One region of the Stenotrophomonas sp. YJH_SMC_122 genome, then DNA from elsewhere that is predicted to be linked to it. Evidence: riboswitches for the same ligand, from Rfam matches in the RefSeq annotation. Region 1 holds a riboswitch; the other holds the start of a gene.
The links. Region 1 has a riboswitch for thiamine pyrophosphate ahead of AC5P66_RS04610 (TonB-dependent receptor). Riboswitches for the same ligand answer to the same signal wherever they lie in the genome.
Positions count from the first base shown of each region.

Region 2: it holds a riboswitch for thiamine pyrophosphate, as region 1 does, so the genes downstream of both, thiC (phosphomethylpyrimidine synthase ThiC) here and AC5P66_RS04610 (TonB-dependent receptor) in region 1, are expected to answer to the same signal.

Region 1 covers NZ_JCAFST010000002.1:232,728-237,193, forward strand. Annotated here, with positions in the region: gene pnuC (nicotinamide riboside transporter PnuC) at 1-567, opposite strand, end outside; gene AC5P66_RS04610 (TonB-dependent receptor) at 576-2,765, opposite strand; TPP riboswitch at 2,836-2,931, opposite strand; gene AC5P66_RS04615 (phosphotransferase enzyme family protein) at 2,975-4,099, opposite strand; gene AC5P66_RS04620 (glycine zipper 2TM domain-containing protein) at 4,229-4,466, opposite strand, start outside.
Region 2 covers NZ_JCAFST010000016.1:44,628-49,093, reverse strand. Annotated here, with positions in the region: gene ggt (gamma-glutamyltransferase) at 1-73, shown strand, start outside; gene AC5P66_RS18190 (BCCT family transporter) at 596-2,173, opposite strand; TPP riboswitch at 2,398-2,499, shown strand; gene thiC (phosphomethylpyrimidine synthase ThiC) at 2,582-4,426, shown strand.

The DNA.
Region 1 (4,466 bases):
CCGCGTTGCCACCTGCGGTTCACGCGCGGCCGCGCTCCATGCGCGCAGGCCGAACACGGCCAGACCGAGGAAGAACACGTACAGCGCGGCGGTCACGTGCAGCGACTTGAACAGGTAGGCGCCCACGTAGACCACGTCCACGGCGATCCATACCCACCAGCAGGCGACGTGGCGGCGTGCCTGCCACCACTGGCCGACCAGGCTCAGCGCGGTCAGCATCGCGTCCAGCCACGGCAGCGCGGCATCGGTGAAGCTGTGCATGCCGGCGCCCAGCGTCACGCCGCCGCACAGGCCGATGGCCAGGTCACGCAAGAGCTTGCCTCGCGCCAGCGGCACGATGCGGATGCTGCCCTCATCGGCGGCGTGCTGGCGCCAGTTGAGCCAGCCGTAGATCAGGAAACCACCGAAGGCAACCTGCAGCAGGGTGTCCGAGTACAGCTTGGCCTCGGCGAACACCAGGCCATACAGCATGACCGACAGCAGGCCCACCGGCCATGCAGACAGCCGGCGGCGGGCCATCAGCCAGACGCCGAGGACGCTGCACAGCGCGGCGGTCCACTCGAGCACGACGCCGTTCACAGCGCGAACGTCACCGACAGGCGCGCCTGTCGCGGTGCGCCGGGGAACAGGTAGTAGTCACCGCCGCTGCTGCCGGTATCGCGCCAGTAGAAACGGTTGAACACGTTGTCCACCGACAGGTTCCAGGTCACGGCGCGCTCGTGCAGCCGGTGCTGGAAACGCAGGCCGGCATCGAACACCGAGTAGTCCGGCGCGCGTACGGCGCCGTCGGCGCGTGCCACGTTGGCACCGGCATAGCGCCACCCGCCAGTGACATCCAGGCCCTGCACGAACGGCAGCGCATAGGCCACGTGCACGCTGGCACGCACCTTCGGCACGTTCACCAGCTGATGACCCTCATAGGCCGGCGTGCCGGTGTCGCGCGCGCGCGCCTGCAGCACGCTGGCACTGGCGACGATCTGCAGTGCATCCGTCAGCTGGCCGTTGGCGGTCAACTCCAGGCCGGTGTGGGTCTGGGTGCCTTCCTCGACGAAGGTGTAACCCACGTCGCTGCTGTCCGGCTTGGCGTACTGGTACGGCTGCGAAATGCGGAACACCGCCGCGCCCAGGGTCAGCGCTTCGACCGGCACGTACTTCAGGCCCACTTCCAGCTGCCGCGACTGTACCGACGGCAGGAAGGTGTCGGCGTTGCTGGTCCAGAACGGCGCTTCCTGGCCCAGCGAAATGCCGCGCACGTAACTGGCGTAGGCGTTGAGCTGGTCGGTGGCTTTCCACACCACCGCGGTCTGTGGCAGGAAGCGCGACAGGCGGCTGTGCCGCTGCGGGGTGCCGCGCTTGTCATAGGCGCGCTCATCCAGGCGGACGAAGCGGCCACCGGCCAGCCACTGCCAGTCGTCACCGAAGCTGATCCGGTCCAGCACGAAGAACGCGGTCTGGCGGCTGTCCAGGCGACGTGCGGACGGGCCCGGCATCTTCGGCGACGGCGCGAACACCGGCACCGGTGCGTCGTGGATGTTGGTGGTGCCAACGTACTCGTTGACGCTCGGGCGCCTGTCCACGGTGCGGCGGAAGTAGTCGGCCCCGATGGTCAGCTGGTGGCCGACGCTGCCGGTCTCGAAGCGGCCACGCAGTTCGGCACGAGCCTGCTGGTTGCGGCGCGTGTCGTCCGGACTGCGGTAGTCGTAGATGTCATAGTCGCCGTTCGGCGCGAAGTAGTTGCCCGGCACGCTGCCGTCGGCACATTGCGCGGCGTAGTAGCAGCCGTAGGCGAAGGCGACGTTGTCATCGATCACCGAACGGCTGTGGCCCACCGATACACGTGATTGCCAAGCGTCGTTGAAGTCGTAGGTATGCAGCGCGGTGATGTTGGTGCTGGCGATATCCACCGGCCGCTGCCACGGCTGGTAGCCGAGCAGGTGCTCGCGGTCGACGCCGCGCGGCAGGTCACGTGCGCCCAGCAGCTGGTAGCCGGACACCGAACGTTGCGAACTGGTCTGGTAATTGGCGTCCACCTCCAGCTTGCCGCGTTCGCCGATCAGCCAGTCGGCGGCCAGCGAGTAGAAGTTGCGGCGGCCATCGGCATGCTCGACATAGGAATTGCTGGAGTCCCATGCGGCATTCAGGCGCAGGCCGAAGCGCGGGGTGATCCAGTGGCCGACATCGACGGCGACGTAGCGCGAGCCTTCCGAATCGGTACCGAGCGTGGCGGTGCGCACTTCGGCCGGGCGCTTGCCGATGTAGTTGATGATTCCGCCCGGCGCCATCACGCCTGCCGCCAGGCCGGCTTCACCCTTGAGGATCTCCACCGACTGCACGTTCTCCAGCGCCAGGCGTTGCTCGCCGGCGATGGACAGCCCATTGAAGCGGTAGCCGGTGGCGGCGTCCAGGGCGAAGCCGCGGATGGCGACGTTCTGGTAGTAGCCCACCGGCGCGTAGGCATCACCCAGCGAGGCATCATTGCTGGCCAGCTCGGACAGCGAACGTAGCTGGCGGCGGTCGAGATAGTCGCGCTCGAGCACATTCACCGAAGCCGGCGTGTCCTTCCACGAACCGCCACCGAAGGCGTTCACGCGCGAGGTATCGGCCTTCGGTTTGCCGGCCTGCACGCGCACCGCTGCCAGTTCGGTCGGTGAGCGTTCGGCGCCGATGGCGGCCGCATCGGTGGTGGCCTCGGCCTCGCTGGCATGTAGCGGGAGCGCGGCACAGAGGGCGAGGGAGAGCACGGTGGGGCGCAGGCAGCGGTTCATTCGGTTCGTCTTCGGCCAACAAGGGAGACGAAGCGACGGCGCGCAGGTGCACCGGCCCAGGATGGGGGTGTGGCTGCGGCTCAAAGCTCCCTACGCCGGTGCAAACCGGATCAGGTTCCAAGGGACTCTCTCAGCCTGGCAGATCCAGGCACCCCCGCTTCAGGTGACCATTTCACTACAAATGGTACGGATTTGCGAGCCGGTGCCCTTCAGGCTGCCGCGTGCAGCGCGTTGAGCAGTGCCTGCCCTGGCGCGCTGTGGAACCACGCCGGATGCCCCAGCATGAAGGGTTGCCACGCCACATCGGCATTGGCGGTCGAGCCGGTGACGCCCTCGAAATACTCCACTTCGGACAGTGCGAAGTCGAAATGCACCATCGGCAGCAGGTCGGCCAGCAGGTGCACGCGTGCCGCCGACAGCGGCAGCACCTGGCGGTAGCCATCGAGCAGCGCCAGCGCGATATCGATGCGCACTGCCTCCATGCCGCGCGCCAGTTCCAGCCATGCCACGGCGTTGCGCTCGATTGCGGTGGCGAGGTCGAACAGTGCGCTGGTGGGCGAGGTCAGGCCGAAATCCAGCACGGTGCTGACCTGCCCGTCGCGCCACAGCAGGTTGGAGACATGCCAGTCGTTGTGCGCCCACAGCCGTGGTTCGTCGTGCAGGCGCTCGGCCAGTCCCGTGTGCCACGGCAGCACGTCACGCCGCAGCTGCGTTTCCCACGGAATGCGCGCGAGATAGCGGGCCAGGCCGGGGCGCTCGTGCAGCCCTGCCTTGATTGCGGCAATCGGATCGTCGGCGCGGATCAGGTCGTCGCGCGCCACCAGCAGATGGGTGCTGCGCTGGGGCGCGTGGTAGCTGGCGGCGGCGCGGTGCAGCTGTGCGAGTGCGCGTCCGGCTTCGCGGGCCTGCGCGACATCGGTCAGCAGCGACCACGACACCGCGTCGCGGTACAGGTCGTCGCCTACGCCGACGTCGTGCAGTTCAAACGTCCATTCGCCGTGCTCGACCGCGGTGTGGCCATCGGTTGCCGCCAGCACCTGCACCACCGGCACGCCGGCAGCGGCGAGATGGGCGATGAAGCGGTGCTCTTCCTCCAGGCAGGCCGCGTTGCGCACGCTGTGGTGATGGCGCTTGATGAACACTGCGCCGCGCGTGCCATCGACGATGGCGGCAGCCGACAGTGGCCGCGGGCTGTGCCAGCGTGGCTGGCTGCCGCTGTCCAGCTGCGAGTAGCGCTGGCGCAGCCATGCGATGTCCGCCGCGCTGATCGGTGGCCAGTCGGCAGCCACCTCGTCGTTGTTGAGGCCCTGCACACGGTGGGAGGAAGACGTCATGCCGCGGCCCGAGAGGGGAAAGTCACATCCAAGGCTGCGCATTCAACGCCATGCGCGCGGCCAACGCAAACGGGCGGGTCATCGACCCGCCCGTCTCTGCCATCGGCAGGGGTACCGCCGCCGTGCCGTTTACCAGCCGCGATGGCGACCGCGGTCGTGGTAGTAGCGGTTGTCGTAGTAACGCTCGCGCTGCCAGCGGCGGTCGTCGCCACGGTCGTAGTAACCGCTGCGGTAGTAGCCACGATCGTAGCGGCGGTCGTAGCGGTTGTCATAGTAACGATTGTCGTAATAACGACGGTCGCGGCGGTCGGAGGTGGTCAGATTGCCGATCGCGCCGCCGGCCACGGCACCACCGACGGTGGCGGCA
Region 2 (4,466 bases), on a different contig from region 1:
GCGCGATCCCGACACCGGGGTTTACTACGGTGCTTCGGAGAGCCGCAAGGACGGGCAGGCGGCGGGGTACTGAGGTTTCCCGGCCACCGGGCTGAGCCCCCTCTGCGGTGATGGCAGTGATACGGGGCTTAGCCGGGCGGGTGGATCGTCTGGGGGCCGCTGACGGGGGGCCAGATCACACGCCCCCAGCCAACCCACCCGCCTGGCCACGGACAGTTTCCGTGTCCGTCACCGCAGGAAAAGAAAAAAGAAGAGCAAGAGCAAAGGCAAAGGCAACAGCCGCGCGCTGTGTGTTGGGGTCGGATCCGTTTTCCGAAGGAAAACGGATCCGACCCCTTCTTGTTTTCCGATACACATCTTCCACGCAAAGCGTGGAAAACCAACCGTTACCGGGAAACTGTCGGGGGTGGGGCGGTGTGGGTGGGCAGGACCGTTGGCGCCATGGATGGCGCCATCGAGCCCCCATGGATGGGTTCACGGCGTGTCCTGCCCACCCACACCGCCCCACCCAACCAGCAGCAACCCAGAGCCGCCTTTGAATTTGACCTTGGCCCTTGCCTGAAAAAGCGGTGCAGCCGCAGGCTGCAAAACACCCTCAATCCTGATCGTGCGCGCGTGCGGCCTCGGCCTGCGTCTCCTCCTGCGCCGCCATCTCGCGTGCGATCCACGCATCGATCATGTGCCGCTGGCGCTGCGCCTGCCGCCGCTCGCGCGTGTATTCCTGGTCCAGCACCCGATACAGCGACACCATCACCAGCACCATCAACAGTGCGAATGGCAACGCCGCAATCGTGATCATGCCCTGCAGTGCATCCAGGCCGCCGGCCAGCAGCAACGCCGCTGCGATCAACGCCACCGCGATGCCCCAGGCCAGCTTGCGCTTCAACGGAGGATCGCCTGCTTCGTCAGTGGACATGCTGGCCAGAACCAGTACCGCCGAGTCGGCCGAGGTTACGAAGAAGATCATCAGCAGTACCAGTGCGACGCACGACAGCAGCAGCGGCAGCGGCATGCTGTCGAACAGCGTGAACAGCACCGTCTCGTAGCCATTGCCCAGCGCCTGCACCAGGTCGGCATGGCCGAAGATCTGCGCCCACAGCGCGGTGCCGCCGAATACCGCGAACCAGAAGAAGCCCAGCAGCGTCGGCGCGAGCACTACGCCGATCACGAACTCGCGCACGCTGCGGCCGCGCGAGATGCGTGCGATGAACGAGCCTACGAACGGTGCCCACGAGATCCACCAGGCCCAGTAGAAGATTGTCCAGTCCGCCACCCAGGTGCTGCCGGAGAAAGGTGACATGCGCAGGCTCATCGTCACCAGCTGGTTGAGGTAGGAGCCCAGCGTGGTGGTGAACGTATCGAAGATGAAGCCGGTCGGCCCCAGCACCAGCAGGATGGCTGCCAGCAGGGCAGCCAACGCCAGGTTGAAATTGGACAGCCACTTCACACCCCGCTCCACGCCACTGGCGGTGGACGCCATATACAGCACGAAGGCGACGGCAATGATGGTCATCTGCACTGGGACGGTAGCCTGCACGCCGAACACGCGCTCGATGCCGGCGGCGATCTGGATGGTGCCGAAGCCCAGCGTAGTCGCGACACCGATCGCGGTGGCGACCACTGCAGCGATGTTGACCACCCGACCGATCCAGCCGCGATGGTGGCGGCCGATGATCGGCTGCAGCATGTCGCTGACCAGGCCACGGCCGTTGCGGTTGAACTGGAACCAGGCCATTGCCAGCCCGATCAGCGCGTAGATGGCCCACGGGTGCAGGCCCCAGTGGAAGAATGCATAGCGCATCGAGGCGCGTGCCGCGTCCAGGCTTTGCGGAGCAAGCCCTTCCGGTGGCTTGCTGAAGTGCGAAATGGGCTCGGCGGCGCCCCAGAACACCAGGCCGATGCCCATGCCGGCGGCGAACAGCATCGACATCCAGCTGGCTCGCGAGAACTCCGGTTCGGCGTCTTCGCCGCCGATGCGCAGGTTGCCGAAGCGGCCGAAGGCCAGGTACATCAGGAATACCAGCGCCAGGAACACGACCAGCAGGTACAGCCAGCCGATGCCGCGGATGAGTTCACCGAGGATGCTCTGCACCACGGTATTGAAGGGGCCGGGTGCAATACCGGCAAGCAGCACCAGCAGCAGAACCAGTGCGATGGAAACGCGAAACACCATGAAGGAGCTTCTCCGATCAAGGGATTGAGGGGAGCGAGCAGAGCTTGCAGCGAAGGGCCGGCGGCATGCAGCGCGAACCGGGCAGGGGCCGCGTCGGCGGCGAAGGAAGCATCGGTCGCTGGAGCGCGACGGACGTGCACGTTACTGAACGCGACGTCATGGTTCTGTTAACGAATATCGATTGGGGGCAACTCCGGAGGCGGGCGGTCTATGCTCTAATGCACGCCAAGAAGCGGGGGTACCGCGGCCATGTGGCCGCGGTTGAGACAGTCCCTTGGAACCTGATCCGGCTCATACCGGCGTAGGGAAGCTTTGCAATGCAGCCATTCCCGGACTCCGCCCAAGGAGCGTCCGGGCACGGTCGCAGTGCGCCGCCGCTTCGTCCCTGACCTTCCTGGACGATGCCCGATGAACGCACAGCTCTCCGCCCTGCAGCAACAGGCCCAGCAACTCTCCGAATCCGTGACCCGGCCCATTCCCGGCTCGCGCAAGATCCACGTGCCCGGTTCGCGCCCGGATCTGCAGGTGCCGATGCGGGAGATCGCGTTGACCCGCACCCCGACGCTGTTCGGCGGCGAAGAGAATGCGCCGGTCACGGTCTACGACACGTCCGGCCCCTACACCGATCCGGGCGTGCGTATCGATCTGTCCGCCGGTCTGCCGGCACTGCGTCGCGGCTGGGTGGAGGAACGTGGCGATACCGAGCAGCTCGAAGGCCTGAGTTCGTCGTTCGGGCGTGATCGCGAGCACGACCCCAAGCTCGCTGCCGTGCGCTTCCCCGCACGCAGCCTGCCGCGCCGTGCACGGGCAGGCGCGAACGTCACCCAGATGCACTATGCGCGGCGCGGCATCATCACGCCGGAAATGGAATTCGTTGCCATCCGCGAGAACCAGCGGCTGGAAGCGATCCGCGATGCGGGCCTGCTGCAGCAGCACCCGGGCGAGGCGTTCGGCGCTTCGATCCAGAAGATCATCACCCCGGAGTTCGTGCGGGATGAAATCGCGCGCGGCCGCGCGGTGCTGCCCAACAACATCAACCATCCGGAAAGCGAGCCGATGATCATCGGCCGCAACTTCCTGACCAAGATCAATGCCAACATCGGCAACAGCGCCGTTTCCTCGGGAATCGCCGAGGAGGTAGAGAAACTGGTGTGGGCGATCCGCTGGGGCGGTGACACCGTGATGGACCTGTCCACCGGCAAGCACATCCATGAAACCCGCGAGTGGATCATCCGCAACTCGCCGGTGGCGATCGGTACGGTGCCGATCTACCAGGCGCTGGAGAAGGTTGACGGCCGTGCCGAAGCACTGACCTGGGAGATCTTCCGCGACACGCTGGTCGAGCAGGCCGAGCAGGGCGTGGACTACTTCACCATCCACGCCGGCGTGCTGCTGCGCTACGTGCCACTCACCGCCAAGCGGGTGACCGGCATCGTCAGCCGCGGGGGCTCGATCATGGCCAAGTGGTGCCTGGCGCACCACAAGGAGAATTTCCTGTACACGCATTTCGAAGAGATCTGCGAAATCATGAAGGCCTATGACGTGACCTTTTCGCTGGGTGACGGCCTGCGCCCGGGCTGCATCGCCGACGCCAACGACGCCGCGCAGTTCGGTGAGCTGGAAACACTGGGCGAGCTGACGAAGATCGCTTGGAAGCATGATGTGCAGACCATGATCGAGGGCCCCGGCCACGTGCCGATGCAGCTGATCAAGGAGAACATGGACAAGCAGCTGCGTGAGTGCGGCGAGGCGCCGTTCTATACGCTGGGGCCGTTGACCACCGATATCGCACCGGGCTACGACCACATCACCAGCGCGATCGGCGCGGCGATGATCGGGTGGTTCGGCACGGCCATGCTCTGTTACGTGACGCCGAAGGAGCATCTCGGCCTGCCCAATCGCCAGGACGTGCGCGACGGCATCATGGCTTATCGCATTGCCGCGCATGCAGCCGACCTGGCCAAGGGCCATCCGGGCGCGCAGGTTCGCGACAACGCGTTGAGCAAGGCGCGCTTCGAGTTCCGCTGGGAAGACCAGTTCCACCTTGGCCTGGATCCGGAGAAGGCCAAGGAGTTCCATGACGAGACGCTGCCGAAGGATGCGCACAAGCTGGCCCACTTCTGCTCGATGTGCGGCCCGCACTTCTGTTCGATGAAGATCACCCAGGATGTGCGTGACTACGCCGAGGCCGGCATGAAGGAGAAGTCGGAGGAGTTCCGCGCGGCTGGCGCAGAGGTCTACCACCAGGGATGACGAGTAGCCGGGTGCCGGCCGCTGGCCGGCAGCCGGTTGT